Regions from separate parts of the Acidovorax sp. GW823-FHT02H02 genome, predicted to be linked through region 2. Evidence: predicted binding sites of a transcription regulator. Region 2 holds the regulator's gene; each other region holds the start of a gene.
The links. The regulator sigma-54, encoded in region 2, starts transcription at its own class of promoters, with help from an activator protein. The targets are predictions, from matches to a motif close to TGGCANGNAANCTGCTTT.
Positions count from the first base shown of each region.

Region 1: the regulator sigma-54 is predicted to act here: its motif matches at 2,045-2,062, upstream of AC1RDS_RS02530 (ammonium transporter).
Region 3: the regulator sigma-54 is predicted to act here: its motif matches at 1,780-1,797, upstream of pedF (cytochrome c-550 PedF).

Region 1 is NZ_JBXAJH010000002.1:168,364-172,639, forward strand. Features, by position in the region: gene selD (selenide, water dikinase SelD) at 1-771, opposite strand, end outside; gene mnmH (tRNA 2-selenouridine(34) synthase MnmH) at 829-1,878, shown strand; gene AC1RDS_RS02530 (ammonium transporter) at 2,133-3,335, shown strand; gene AC1RDS_RS02535 (phospholipase D family protein) at 3,498-4,276, shown strand, end outside.
Region 2 is NZ_JBXAJH010000014.1:13,855-18,130, forward strand. Features, by position in the region: gene lptB (LPS export ABC transporter ATP-binding protein) at 5-772, shown strand; gene AC1RDS_RS15055 (RNA polymerase factor sigma-54) at 885-2,471, shown strand; gene AC1RDS_RS15060 (acyl-CoA thioesterase) at 2,547-3,029, shown strand; gene AC1RDS_RS15065 (THUMP domain-containing class I SAM-dependent RNA methyltransferase) at 3,026-4,276, shown strand, end outside.
Region 3 is NZ_JBXAJH010000023.1:2,788-7,063, forward strand. Features, by position in the region: gene AC1RDS_RS19280 (NAD(P)/FAD-dependent oxidoreductase) at 1-772, opposite strand, end outside; gene AC1RDS_RS19285 (c-type cytochrome) at 772-1,044, opposite strand; gene pqqD (pyrroloquinoline quinone biosynthesis peptide chaperone PqqD) at 1,238-1,540, opposite strand; gene pedF (cytochrome c-550 PedF) at 1,831-2,322, shown strand; gene AC1RDS_RS19300 (substrate-binding periplasmic protein) at 2,319-3,203, shown strand; gene AC1RDS_RS19305 (TonB-dependent receptor) at 3,256-4,276, opposite strand, start outside.

The sequences.
Region 1 (4,276 bases), on a different contig from region 2:
CACCTGGGCCAGCTCCACCTGGGCTGAAAGCCCCGAGCCCCGGCACACCTCCAGCAGGTGGCCTGCCAAGCCGAAACCGGTGACATCGGTCATGGCGTGCACGCCATCCAGCGCACCCAGGGCAATGCCCACCCGGTTGAGCTGTGTGGTGTAGCGCAGCATGTCGGCGTAGCCGGCAGCATCCAGCAGGCCTTTTTTCAGTGCCGCCGAGAGAATGCCCACCCCCAGCGGCTTGCCCAGCACCAGCACATCGCCCGCCTGCGCGTCGGCATTGCGGCGCACGCGCTGCGGGTGCACCAGGCCCAAACCCACCAGGCCATAGATGGGTTCGAGCACGTCGATCGAATGCCCGCCCGCGATGGGGATGCCGGCGTCGCGGCACACGGCGGCTCCGCCTTCCAGCACACGGCCAATCACTTCGGGCGGCAGCTGGGCAATGGGCATGCCCACCAGGGCCAGCGCCATGATGGGTGTGCCGCCCATGGCGTAGATGTCGGACAGCGCATTGGTGGCGGCAATGCGGCCAAAGTCATAGGGGTCGTCAACGATGGGGGTGAAGAAATCGGTGGTGGCCACCAGCGCCTGGCTATCGTTCAGGCGGTAAACGGCCGCATCGTCGCTGGTTTCGGTACCCACCAGCAGTTCGGGCGGGACGATGCCCTGCGGTGCGCGTGCCAAAATCTCCTGCAGCAGGCCCGGCGCTATCTTGCAACCGCAACCGCCGCCGTGCGAGAACTGGGTAAGACGAATGGGTTTTGAATCAACAGTCATGGTGCGCGCGATTGTGCCAGCCGGCCGCCGGCCCGCGCGGGGCAAGGGCCTGGCGCCATGAGCCACCGCGGTCCCGTGCGCGTGGCGGATCGCCATGCATTTCACACCCTGATCGATGCGCGCTCGCCCGCCGAATACGCACTCGACCATATTCCCGGCGCCATCAACTGCCCGGTGCTCGACGATGACGAGCGCCGCATCGTCGGCACCATCTACAAGCAGCAAGGCGCCTTTGAGGCGCGGCGCGTGGGCGGCGCCATGGTGGCAGCCAACCTGGCGCGGCATTTGCAAACGCAGTTTGCCGACCAGCCCGCCAGCTGGAAACCCCTGGTGTACTGCTGGCGCGGCGGCATGCGCAGCGGCTCGATGGTGACCTGGCTGCGCCTGGTGGGCTGGGACGCCCAGCAGCTGGCCGGTGGCTACAAGGCGTGGCGCCGCCATGTGATAGACCGGCTGGCCGAACTGGCGCCGCAGCTGCCCCTGCGTGTGATCTGCGGCCCCACCGGCAGCGCCAAGACGCGCGTGCTGCAGGCCCTGGCCGCGCGCGGCGCGCAGGTGCTCGATCTGGAGGCCTGCGCCCGCCACCGGGGATCGGTGCTGGGCGCCTGGCCGGGGGTGGAGCAGCCCTCGCAAACCGCCTTCGAGACCACCCTGCTGCATGCACTGGAGCCCCTGGATCTGCAGCGCACCATCTATGTCGAGGCCGAAAGCAGCAAGATCGGCCGCCTGGCGGTGCCCCAGCCCCTGGTGCAGCGGTTGCGCGCCAGCCCCTGCATCGAGATCGCCGCCAGTGTGCCGGCGCGGCTGGATTTTCTGCTGCGCGACTACGCCAACCTGGGCGACGACCCGGTCCTGCTGGCCCGCCAGCTGGGTTTGCTCAAGGAGTTGCACGGCAAGCAGGTGATTGCACGCTGGCAGGACTGGGCCGCAGCAGGTGCGCTGGCCCCGCTGTTTGCCGAGCTGGTGGCCTTGCACTACGACCCGCTCTATGCCCGCTCGCAAAGCACGCACCTGCACCAGTGGGCCACGCGGCACAGCCTGGCCAGCGACGATCTTTCTGCGGCCGGCATTGATGCCCTGGCCGAGCAGCTGCTGGCGCTGGGTTGACTTCCCCGGCACCGGGCTGTGCTACAGCCTCCACTGGCCATCAAAAAAGATCGCCTTTCGCGCTTGCCAGTAAAGCGCCATAGCCATTTTTCATCATTGTTTTTGCGCTTGCCTCAAGCAATGCCCCATGATGGGGCGAACCGGCGGTGCACCTCCATGGTTTTTTTGGCGCGTTTATTGCTTAATTTTGGTGCAAGTCTGGCGCCTGCGTCCGGATTGCACCAGAACAGATCAATTCAGAGCACGAGGAAGTTATGAATGCACACCAACAGGGCGGCGATGCCTTGTTCATATTGCTGGGCGCCATCATGGTGCTGGCCATGCACGCCGGTTTTGCGTTTCTGGAGCTAGGCACCGTGCGCAAAAAGAACCAGGTCAATGCCCTGGTCAAGATCCTGGTGGATTTTTCGGTGTCCACGGTGGTGTATTTCTTGGTGGGCTACGGCGTGGCCTATGGCACGCATTTCTTGGTGGGCGCGGAGACGCTGGCCCAGCAAAACGGCTTTGCACTGGTGAAGTTCTTTTTCCTGCTCACCTTCGCGGCGGCGATTCCGGCCATTGTGTCGGGCGGCATTGCAGAGCGTGCCAAGTTCTGGCCCCAACTGCTGGCAACAGCCGCCATCGTTGGCTTTGTGTACCCGTTTTTTGAAGGTATCGCCTGGAACGAGCATTTCGGCATCCAGGCTGGCATTGCCGCCCTGACCGGCGCCGCCTTCCATGACTTTGCCGGCTCGGTGGTGGTGCACGCCGTGGGTGGCTGGATTGCCCTGCCCGCCGTTCTGCTGCTGGGGTCACGCGCCAACCGCTACCGCAAGGATGGCGCCATCTCGGCCCATCCACCCTCCAACATCCCTTTTCTGGCGCTGGGTGCGTGGGTGCTGGTGGTGGGTTGGTTTGGTTTCAATGTGATGAGCGCGCAAACGCTGGACAAGCTGTCGGGGCTGGTAGCGGTCAACTCGCTGATGGCCATGGTGGGCGGCACGCTGGCCGCGCTGGTGCTGGGCAAGAACGACCCCGGCTTCGTGCACAACGGCCCGCTGGCCGGCCTGGTGGCTGTTTGCGCGGGTTCCGACCTGATGCACCCGCTGGGTGCGCTGGTGGTGGGCGGCGTGGCCGGCAGCATCTTTGTGGTGATGTTCACCCTCACCCAGAACCGCTGGAAGATCGACGATGTGCTGGGCGTGTGGCCCCTGCACGGGCTGTGCGGCACCTGGGGCGGCATTGCCGCAGGCATTTTCGGCAGCAAGGCCTTGGGTGGGCTGGGCGGTGTCAGCCTGTGGGCGCAACTCATGGGAACGGCCATGGGCGTGGTGTGGGCGCTGCTGGGCGGTGCACTGGTGTATGGTGTGCTGAAGGCCACGCTGGGCCTGCGGTTATCGCAGGAAGAGGAGTTCGACGGTGCCGACCTGTCGATCCACAAGATCAGCGCAACGCCGGACCGCGAAGTGAGCTGGTAAGCCTGCAGCCGCCAGGGCCCGGATGCGCCGTGCCCCGAGAGCTTGGTTTGGTGTGTTGAAACGACGGCGCCACGTCTGACATCCACCGGGCGCGCGGCCCGCTACGCTGGGGCGCACCCCGTTGGGAGTGCCCGCCACCGATTCACGCCGCTACGCCCGCCCATGACCCTCGCCCTTGTTTTCGGTTTTCTTCCCGCGCTGCTGCGCCGGCACCTGCCGCCATGGTGGGCTGCCCTGCTCATTCTTGCGCTGAGCGGTTGCGCCGAATTGCCCAAGAATGTGCAGCGCCCTGTTTCCACGGCGCTCGAAGCCACCGCCGGCACCGCACTGGCCACGCTGGTGAACGAGCGCCGCGCTGCGGCAAATGCGCGCTTTGAATCAGGCTTTGTGCTGCTGGCCGGCCCCCAGGCGGCCTATGGCAGCCGCCTGGCCCTGGTGGAAGCGGCGCAGAAAACGCTGGACCTGCAGTACTACGCCATCCACGCCGACGCCAGCACCGAGCGGCTGCTGCTGGGTGTGATCGCCGCCGCCCGGCGCGGCGTGCGCGTGCGCGTGCTGCTGGACGACTTTCACAGCACCGGAAAAGACGCACAGGTGATGCGCCTGGCCTTCGAACCCAATATCGAAATGCGCATGTTCAACCCGGTGGCGGGCGCCCGCAACTCCACCGTGTGGCGCATGGTCAGTGCCTTGGGCGATTTTTCGCGGGTGCAGCAGCGCATGCACAACAAGCTCTTCATCGCCGACAACACCATGGGCGTGGCCGGCGGGCGCAACCTGGGCGATGCCTATTTCGGCCACGACACATCGGGCAACTTTGTCGACCTCGATGTGCTGGCGGCCGGCCCCATCGTGCAGGATCTGTCGCGCAGCTTCGACAGCTACTGGAACAACGAGCGCGCTTACCCTGTGCAGTCGCTGATCACGCCCAAAGAGCTGGA
Region 2 (4,276 bases):
GACCGTGAACACAAGCCCTGACACCCAGGCGGGCAGCCGCCTGGAAGTTGCGCACCTCGAAAAGTCCTATGGCAGCCGCAAGGTCGTCAAGGATGTGTCGCTGGTCGTGCAAAAGGGCGAGGTGGTGGGCTTGCTCGGTCCCAATGGCGCGGGCAAGACCACTTCGTTCTACATGATCGTGGGCCTGGTGCGCTGCGATGGCGGTGACATCCGCATCGATGGCCACTCGGTTGCGGACATGCCCATCCACCGGCGCTCGCGTCTGGGGCTGTCCTATCTGCCGCAAGAGGCGTCGATCTTTCGCAAGCTGAACGTCGAGGAAAACGTGCGCGCCGTGCTGGAGCTGCAGCGGGGCGACGACGGCAAACCGCTCGCCCGGAAGGAGATCGAAGCACGCCTCACAGCCTTGCTGCAGGAGTTGCGCGTGGACCATCTGCGCGATTCGCCGGCCCTGGCCCTGTCGGGCGGCGAGCGCCGCCGGGTCGAGATCGCCCGCGCGCTGGCCACCCAGCCGCGCTTCATCCTGCTCGACGAGCCCTTCGCCGGCATCGACCCGATTGCCGTCATCGAGATCCAGCGCATCATCGGTTTCCTGAAGGCGCGCGGCATCGGTGTGCTGATCACCGACCACAACGTGCGCGAAACGCTGGGCATCTGCGACCACGCCTTCATCATCAGCGACGGCCATGTCCTGGCCCAGGGCACGCCGTCCGAAATCGTTGACAACGCCGAGGTGCGTCGCGTCTATCTCGGCGAACACTTCCGGATGTGAGCATGGCCCCCACGCTTCCTCATTTCGTGTGGTCGCTGCCCCCCCAGGGGCACCGGCCCGCCTTCGGGCGGCCGGGCGACGGGCTGATTGGTGCCCTTGCGTTGGCAGTGGCATGAAGCCCGGCCTTTCGCTGCGCGTTTCGCAGCACCTGTCGCTCACGCCGCAGTTGCAGCAATCGATCCGGTTGTTGCAGCTGTCGACGCTGGAGCTGTCGCAGGAAGTCGAGCAGATGCTCGACGAGAACCCCTTTCTGGAGCGCACGGCCGATGAAGCGCCGCGCGAGGAGTTTGGCCTGGAAGCCGCCGACACGCCCGCACAGGCCGACGACTACAGCGCGGACGACGCTCTTTTTTCAGGGGCTGCCAGCGCAGGCAACACAAGCGCTGAAAACCCAAATGATGCTGAAACGGCCAGCGCCGGTGCGGACGAGCCCGACTGGAGCGGCGACGGCACGGTGGAAATGGCGCCCAATGACGCCGAGTGGGGCGGCGATGCGCCCGCCCGCAACCGCAACGACGCCGAAGGCGACGAGGCCGACGCCACCGAACTGGCCCGCTCGCAGGAATCACTGACGGCCTTCCTGCACCGCCAGGCGCTGGCGCTGCGCCTGTCCGAGCTCGACCGCGCCGCGCTGCGCTTTCTCATCGAATCGCTCAACGATGACGGCTACCTCGAAGAGCCGCTCGAAGAGCTCGCCATCGGCCTGGCCGGGCCCGACGACCTGGAGCAGATCGAAGAACTGGTGCACCGCTTCACGGTGGCCCAGCACCTGCTGCAAAGCCTGGAGCCTGTGGGCGTGGGCGCGCGCGGCCTGGCCGAGTGCCTGACCTTGCAGCTCAAGGCCCTGGCCGCCGACGAAGACAGCGAGATCGACCCCGATACCGTGCAGACCGCGCTGCGCATCTGCCAGCAGCCGCTGGAGATGCTGGCCCGCCGCGACATCCGGCGCCTGACGCAGCTGTGCGGCGATGGCGAAGAGCGCACGCGTGCCGCCATGGCGCTGATCGCCCGCCTGGAGCCGCGCCCCGGCCGCCGCTTTGCCGATGTGGAGCGCAACATCATCGTGCCCGACGTCATCGTGCGCAAATCCGGGCGCGCCAATGGCGGGGGCCAGCAGAACTTCATCGTGCAGCTCAACCCCGACGTCATGCCGCGCCTGCGCGTGCACGACATCTACGCCGGCGCCCTGCGCGGCCACAAGGGTGGCGAGGGCCACCAGGGCATGCAGCAGCGCCTGCAGGAGGCGCGCTGGTTCATCAAGAACATCCAGCAGCGCTTCGACACCATACTGCGCGTCTCGCGTGCCATCGTGGAACGGCAAAAGAACTTCTTCACCCATGGCGAGCTGGCCATGCGCCCGCTGGTGCTGCGCGACATCGCCGACGAGCTGGGGCTGCACGAGTCCACCATCAGCCGCGTGACCACCGCCAAGTACATGGCGACGCCGATCGGCACCTACGAGCTCAAATACTTCTTTGGCTCCGGCCTGGGCACCGAAACCGGCGGCAACGCATCGAGCACGGCGGTGCGCGCGCTGATCAAGCAGTTCGTGGCGGCCGAAAGCCCCGCCAAGCCGCTGTCCGACAGCCAGATCGCCGAAATGCTCAAGGAGCAGGGCATCGAGTGCGCGCGCCGCACCGTGGCCAAGTACCGCGAGGCGCTCAAGATCGCGCCGGCCAATCTGCGCAAGGCGCTGTAGCCTTTGTGGGCGCGCGCGCCTGCCGCAGCGTGCCCTGTTGGCTGTTTTTTCACCCATCACCCCGCTTTCCACGCCATGGCCCGCATCGTCTTCGACCTTCCCGCGCATTTCGGCTTTGCCACCGAGCTGCAGATCTACATCAGCCACGTCAACCAGGGCGGTCACCTGGACAACGCGCAGTTGCTCACCCTGGTGTCCGAAGCGCGGGTGCGCTTTTTTCAGTCCTTGGGCTACCCCGAGGCGGATGTGGGTGGCCTGTCCATCGTGGTGGGCGATATCGTGGCGCAGTACAAGTCCGAAGGTTTCCATGGCGAAACCATGCGGGTGGAGATGGCGCCGGCGGACTTCAACCGCTACGGCTTCGACCTGGTGTTCTGCATGACCGAGACCACCTCGGGCCGCGAAGTGGCGCGCGGCAAGATCGGCATTGTCTTCATCGGCAAGGCCAGCCGCAAGGTCGCCCCCATCCCGGACTCCATCCGCCAGCTGCTGCTGGCCCGCGCGGGTGAGCCCGGTTCCCCCGCCGTGCCCGAGCGCGTATCCTCCCCATCGACATGAACCACCTCCAACTTTTTCTCCCTTGCGCCGCTGGCGTCGAGGGCTACCTGGCCGACGAGGTGCACGCCATCACCGGCCTCACCGGGCAAGACCTGCTGGTGGGCCGGGGAGGTGTGCTGCTGCGCGCCTCGTGGCGCCATGCGCTGCTGCTCAACCTGCACAGCCGCCTGGCCCAGCGTGTGCTGGTACAGCTGGCGCACCGGCCCTACCGTTCCGAGAACGACCTCTATGGCATGGCCAGCGACGTGGCCTGGGAGATCTGGTTCACCACGCGCCAGACCTTCAAGGTCGAGGTGACGGCGCAGCACAGCCCGCTGCAAAGCCTCAATTTTGCGGGCCTCAAGGTCAAGGATGCCGTGGCCGACCGCTTCCGCCACAAGAGCGGCGTGCGGCCCGACGTGAATACGCAGTGGCCCGACGTGCGCATCCACCTGCACCTGACCACCGACGAGGCCACGATCTACATCGACACCTCGGGCGAGCCGCTGTTCAAGCGCGGCTGGCGCGAGGACAAGGGCGACGCCCCGCTGAAGGAAACCCTGGCCGCCGCCATGATCGCCGCCAGCGGCTGGGACCCGCTGGGCGACAACCCCCAGCCCCTGTACGACCCCTGCTGCGGCAGCGGCACCATCGTGGTCGAGGCCGCGCAGATCGCCTGCCGCATCCCGGCCGGCATGCTGCGCCGCTTTGCGTTCGAGAAACTGCTGCCGTTCCAGGCCCATGTCTGGACTGCTATCAAAAACGAGGCTGAAGGCGCCATACAGAAAAGCGCCGTGCCCATTTTTGGCAGTGATGTCGCCTTCCGCATGGTCGATTTTGCCCAGCGCAATGCCGAGCGCGCCGGCGTGGCCGATGCCGTGCAGCTGCGCGGTGGCGATGCCCTGCAGCGCATGCCGCCCTGCGAGCAGCCCGGCGTGATGCTGCTGAACCCGCCCTACGGCGAGCGCATCGCTGCCGCCGGCACGGCGGGCCGCAACGCCAGTGAGCGCGCGGCCGACCGCGCCCAGGGCCTGGCCGTGGGCCGCGAAGAGGCGCACACCGACGATGGTGGCGAGTTCTTCAGCCAGCTCGCCGCGCACTGGAAGAAGAACTACGCCGGCTGGCAGGCCTGGATGCTCACACCCGACCTCAAACTGCCCGGCAAGATGCGCCTGAAGGAATCGCGCCGCGTGCCGATGTGGAACGGCCCCATCGAATGCCGGCTGTTCCGCTTCGACATGGTCAAGGGCTCGGTGCGCGCGCCGCGT
Region 3 (4,276 bases), on a different contig from region 2:
CCAGCGTCCGCGCATCCACGCGCACCACCTGGCCGTCCTGCGCCAGGCTGACCCATTCGAGCATGTCGCCGTACAAGGCCTTCCAGCCCTGCAGGAACAGCGCTTTCTTCGAGAAGTTGTTCTTCGCGTCCAGCAGCAACAGCTTGCTGCGCGGCTTGTGCTGGCGCAGGTAGTGCGCCACCAGGCTGGCACGCTCATACGGCCCGGGTGGGCAGCGGAACGGGTTGTCGGGAATCACCATCACGAACCGGCCACCGTCGGGCATGGCCTGCAACTGGCGGCGCAGCAGCAGGGTCTGCGCGCCGGCCTTCCAGGCATGGGGTGCAAGCTCGGCGGCCGCCCGGTCGTAGCCTTCGAGCGCGTCCCAGCGCATGTCCACGCCGGGCGAGAGCACCAGGCGGTCCCAGCGCAGTTCCTGGCCGGTGTGCAGGCGCAGGCTGCGCCGCTGGCCATCCACGTCCTCGGCCCGCGCGTGCACGACCTGTACGCCCGTGGCGCGCAGGCCGTCGTAGCCGTGGCCGATGCTGTCCCAGCTGCGCAGTCCCGCCAGGTAATGGTTGGAGAACGGGCAGGTGAAGAAGCGATCGGCGGGCTCGACCAGCGTGACCTGGACCTGCGGCGCCCAGGTGCGCAGGTAGCGCGCCACCGTGGCGCCGCCAAAGCCGCCGCCCACCACCACCACGCGCGCACCTGCGCCTTGCGCACGCACGACGGCGGGTGCGGCCAGGCTTGCGGCGCCAAGCAGCAGTTGACGGCGGTGCAACGCCGCCATCACGGCGTCTCCGTGGGCAGGGCGGCAAACCACCGTGCCAGGGCCTGCATCTGGGCCGTGTCATAGCCTTGCATCAGGAGCGGCATGACGGTGGCGCCGGCCACCCGCCCGGCCTTGAACGCCTGCATGCGCTCCAGCAAGAGGGCGCTGCTGCGGCCGCGCAGGGCCGGAATGCTGCCCGAGGCTTCGGCTGGCGGCCGCCCGCCGGGGCCGTGGCAAGTGACACAGTTGCCGGCGAGCAGGGCCACGTCCTGGACGGGCAGCGAAGGCAAGGGCTGCGCCGCGCAAGGCAACAGCAGCAGAAGGGCTGCCCATGGGGCGCACTTTTTGATAGCTGTCAGCGCTTGTCGCATAAGCGTTATGTCCGATTGATCTATAAACCAGCAGCGCGCTACGCGCCACCCACAACCTACGAAACCGGCGCGCCCCAAACGAAGGCGCGTAGCGCCACAGGGGGGTATCCCATCAGTCTAACCAGCCCCGGCGCATGCCCTCGGCCAGCAGTTCCTGCACCTGGGGGCCGATGCCCTGGATGTCGTACAGCGCCTCCAGCTCGCAGACGATGTCCGCCACGGTGTGGCGTCCGTCGCAGCGGCGCAGTATCTCGGCGGCGCTGTCGTTGAGCTGCACCGTGTCCTCGGAGGAGCGCAGCACCCAGCGCGTCTGGGCGGTCTGGTACTGCAGGCGCAGGTGGCGCGAAAGATGGGGCAGCATGGTGGGGGCGCCGGAGTGGTGGTGCTCTGGTGCGCTGGCAGCGTCAAAGTGCATGGCAGGTTTTTTTTGATGGTATTCGGCAGGGACCACGGGACGCGCAAAAACAGTATGGGCATAGCTCAGCAAAAAAAATGCCAAGCCCCCACGCCCATGCCATGCCGTCGGCTGGCACGGCGCCGGCCTGCCCGTCCCCACACCGCGGCAGCGTGCCACGGCGCGCTCAAGTGCTCCAAAGCGGAGCAATGCTTGTCACAGTGCGGCGGGGCATGGTGCGTACCGTGTGGCGCGCAGCATGGCCTGGTTCTTGCTGCAGGCTGGTACCACCAGAGACCAAGGAGACATCCATGCATTCCGTCGTTCAGACATGGGCCCGCAAGGGCGCACCATCGGCCCTCGCTCTTGCGCTGGTCGCCAGCCTGGGCGCCGCCTGGGCGCATGGGGACGTGACCCCGCAGCCCGTGGATACGCGCACCCTGCCGCCCGTGGGGCAGAAATGGCTGGAGGACAACCCCTACAGCAAGGGCCCCGCGCAGGCCGAGGCGGTGCGCATCGGCGCATCCGGCTACAACCAGAACTGCGCCCGCTGCCACGGGCTGGAGGCCATATCCGGCGGCATTGCCCCCGACCTGCGCAAGCTCGACGAGGAGTGCACCAGCCTGGCGGACGCGCTGAAGAAGAACGCCTGCTTCAAGGAGGTCAACGACTACTTCATGGGCACCGCGCGCCGGGGCCGCACGCGCGACGGCCGGGTGTACATGCCGCCGTTCGAGGGCATGTTGTCCCAGGAGGCCCTGTGGGCCATCAAGACTTATCTCGAATCGCGGCGCGAACCATGAACGGCGCATCCCACAAACCGCCATCGACGGGCCGCCGCCAGCTGGTGCTGGGGCTGCTGCCGCTGCTCGCCGGTATGGGCGCGGCCCATGCACAGGAAGAACCGAGCGGCCTGGAGCGCATCCGCGCCAACGGCGCGCTCAAGGTGGCGCTGTACAACGACTTCCCGCCGTTTTCCGCGAAGTCGGCGCAGGGCATTCAGGGGCTGGACGTGTCGCTGGCGCAGGCCCTGGCGCGTGCCATGGGGTTGCAGCTGTCCCTGCTGCCCTTCGATGGCGACGAGAACATGAACGACGACCTGCGCAACATGGTCTGGAAGGGCCACTACCTGGGCTACGGTCCGGCCGACGTGATGCTACACGTGCCCGTGGACAAGTATTTCATGCAGCAGAACAGGCAGGCGCTGATCTTTGCTCCGTACATGCGCGAGCAGGTCGTGCTGGTGCGCGACAAGCGGCGCCTGCCGGAGGTGGCGGGGGTTGCCGACCTCCGGGGCGTGCCCCTGGCCACCGAGCGCGGCACCGGCGCAGCCAGCGCCCTGATCGGGCACGACAACCGCTTGCTGAGCGCACAGGTGCACCTGTACGAAAACGGCGTCAAGGCCGTGCAGGCGGTGTTGCAGGGCGAGGCGGCCGCCGCCTATGTCACGCGCGCGCAGGCGGAGTCCGCAATCTTCCAGGCGCAGCCGAGGTCCGAGCAGATGGCGATCGGCGAGCTCCCGCTGGCGGGCGTGCCGTCCCAGGGCTGGCTGGTGGGCATGGCCATCAAGGCCAGGAACGAGGAGCTGGGCCAGGCCCTGCAACAGGCCCTGCAGTCACTGCGCGGCAGCGGCGAACTGCTGGCGATTTTCAAGCAGCATGGCCTGACATTGACCGCGCCCTGACTGCGGCGCCAATGCAAAACCCTGGAATGCCTGCGCGGCCTTCCAGGGTTTTTCAACGCCATTCGTAGCGCATGCCGACGGTGAAGCTGCGGCCCATGCCGGGCGCGACGAAGCGCGAAGAGCCCATGTCGTCGCCGGGCCGGACCGCCACGCCGCCGGGGAAGGCGTCCTCGCTGCCAGTGGCGTAGGTGACGTAGCGCTTGTCGAGCAGGTTGTTGGCGCGCGCGTAGACCTTCCAGCCCGGATAGACCTGCCAGCTGGCACGGGCGTTGAACAGGCCGTAGCCGGCCACGGTGCCCAGCTTGGGGCGCGAGCCGCTCTCGTTGCCGGCCACCACCTGGGAGCCCATGGCGAGCCAGTCGCCACCCACGACCACGGTGGGCGTGGCGCGCCAGTCGGCCGATAGCTTGAACACATGGCGCGGCAGGGCGGCCATGCGCGTGCCGGGGTGGAACTCGTTGGGCCTGGCGGCCGTGCTCAGGGGGCCGAAGAGCACGCCGCTGCTCTGATAGGTGGCGTCCAGGTAGCTGTAGCTGGCGCGCATGTCCCAGGTGCCGCGCTGCACATGGACGCTGAGCTCCAGGCCCTGGCGGCGGGTCTTGCCGATGTTGTTGAAGAACCCCGCCTGCGAGATGCCCGCGCGCATGAAGGCGATGTCATCGTTGTTCACCGAGCGGAACAGGGCGCTGGTCAATAGCACGCCGTCGGCCGGGCGCAGCCGCGCGCCCAGCTCCAGCGTGCGGGTGACCACCTGCTGGAGGTAGGGGTCAGCCTGCAGGCCGGTCGGCAGTGTGCAGGGCTGGGCCGGGTCGGCGCAGCCGAGCTCCAGCGCGGTCGGCATGCGCGTGCCCTGCGACAGGCTGGCAAAGCCGGTGGCCGCCGGGGTGAAGGCGTGCGTGATACCGATGGCCGGGTTGAGCTTGCTGTAGGTGAAGCTCTCGCGCTCGTAGGGTGCTGGGTGCCCCAGGTCGTTGCGCACGCGGCTGTGGTTCCAGCGCGCCGACAGGCTCAGCTGCGTGTGTTCGGTCAGGCTGATGGTGTCGGCAGCGAAAAGCCCCAGGCGCGTGCTGCGT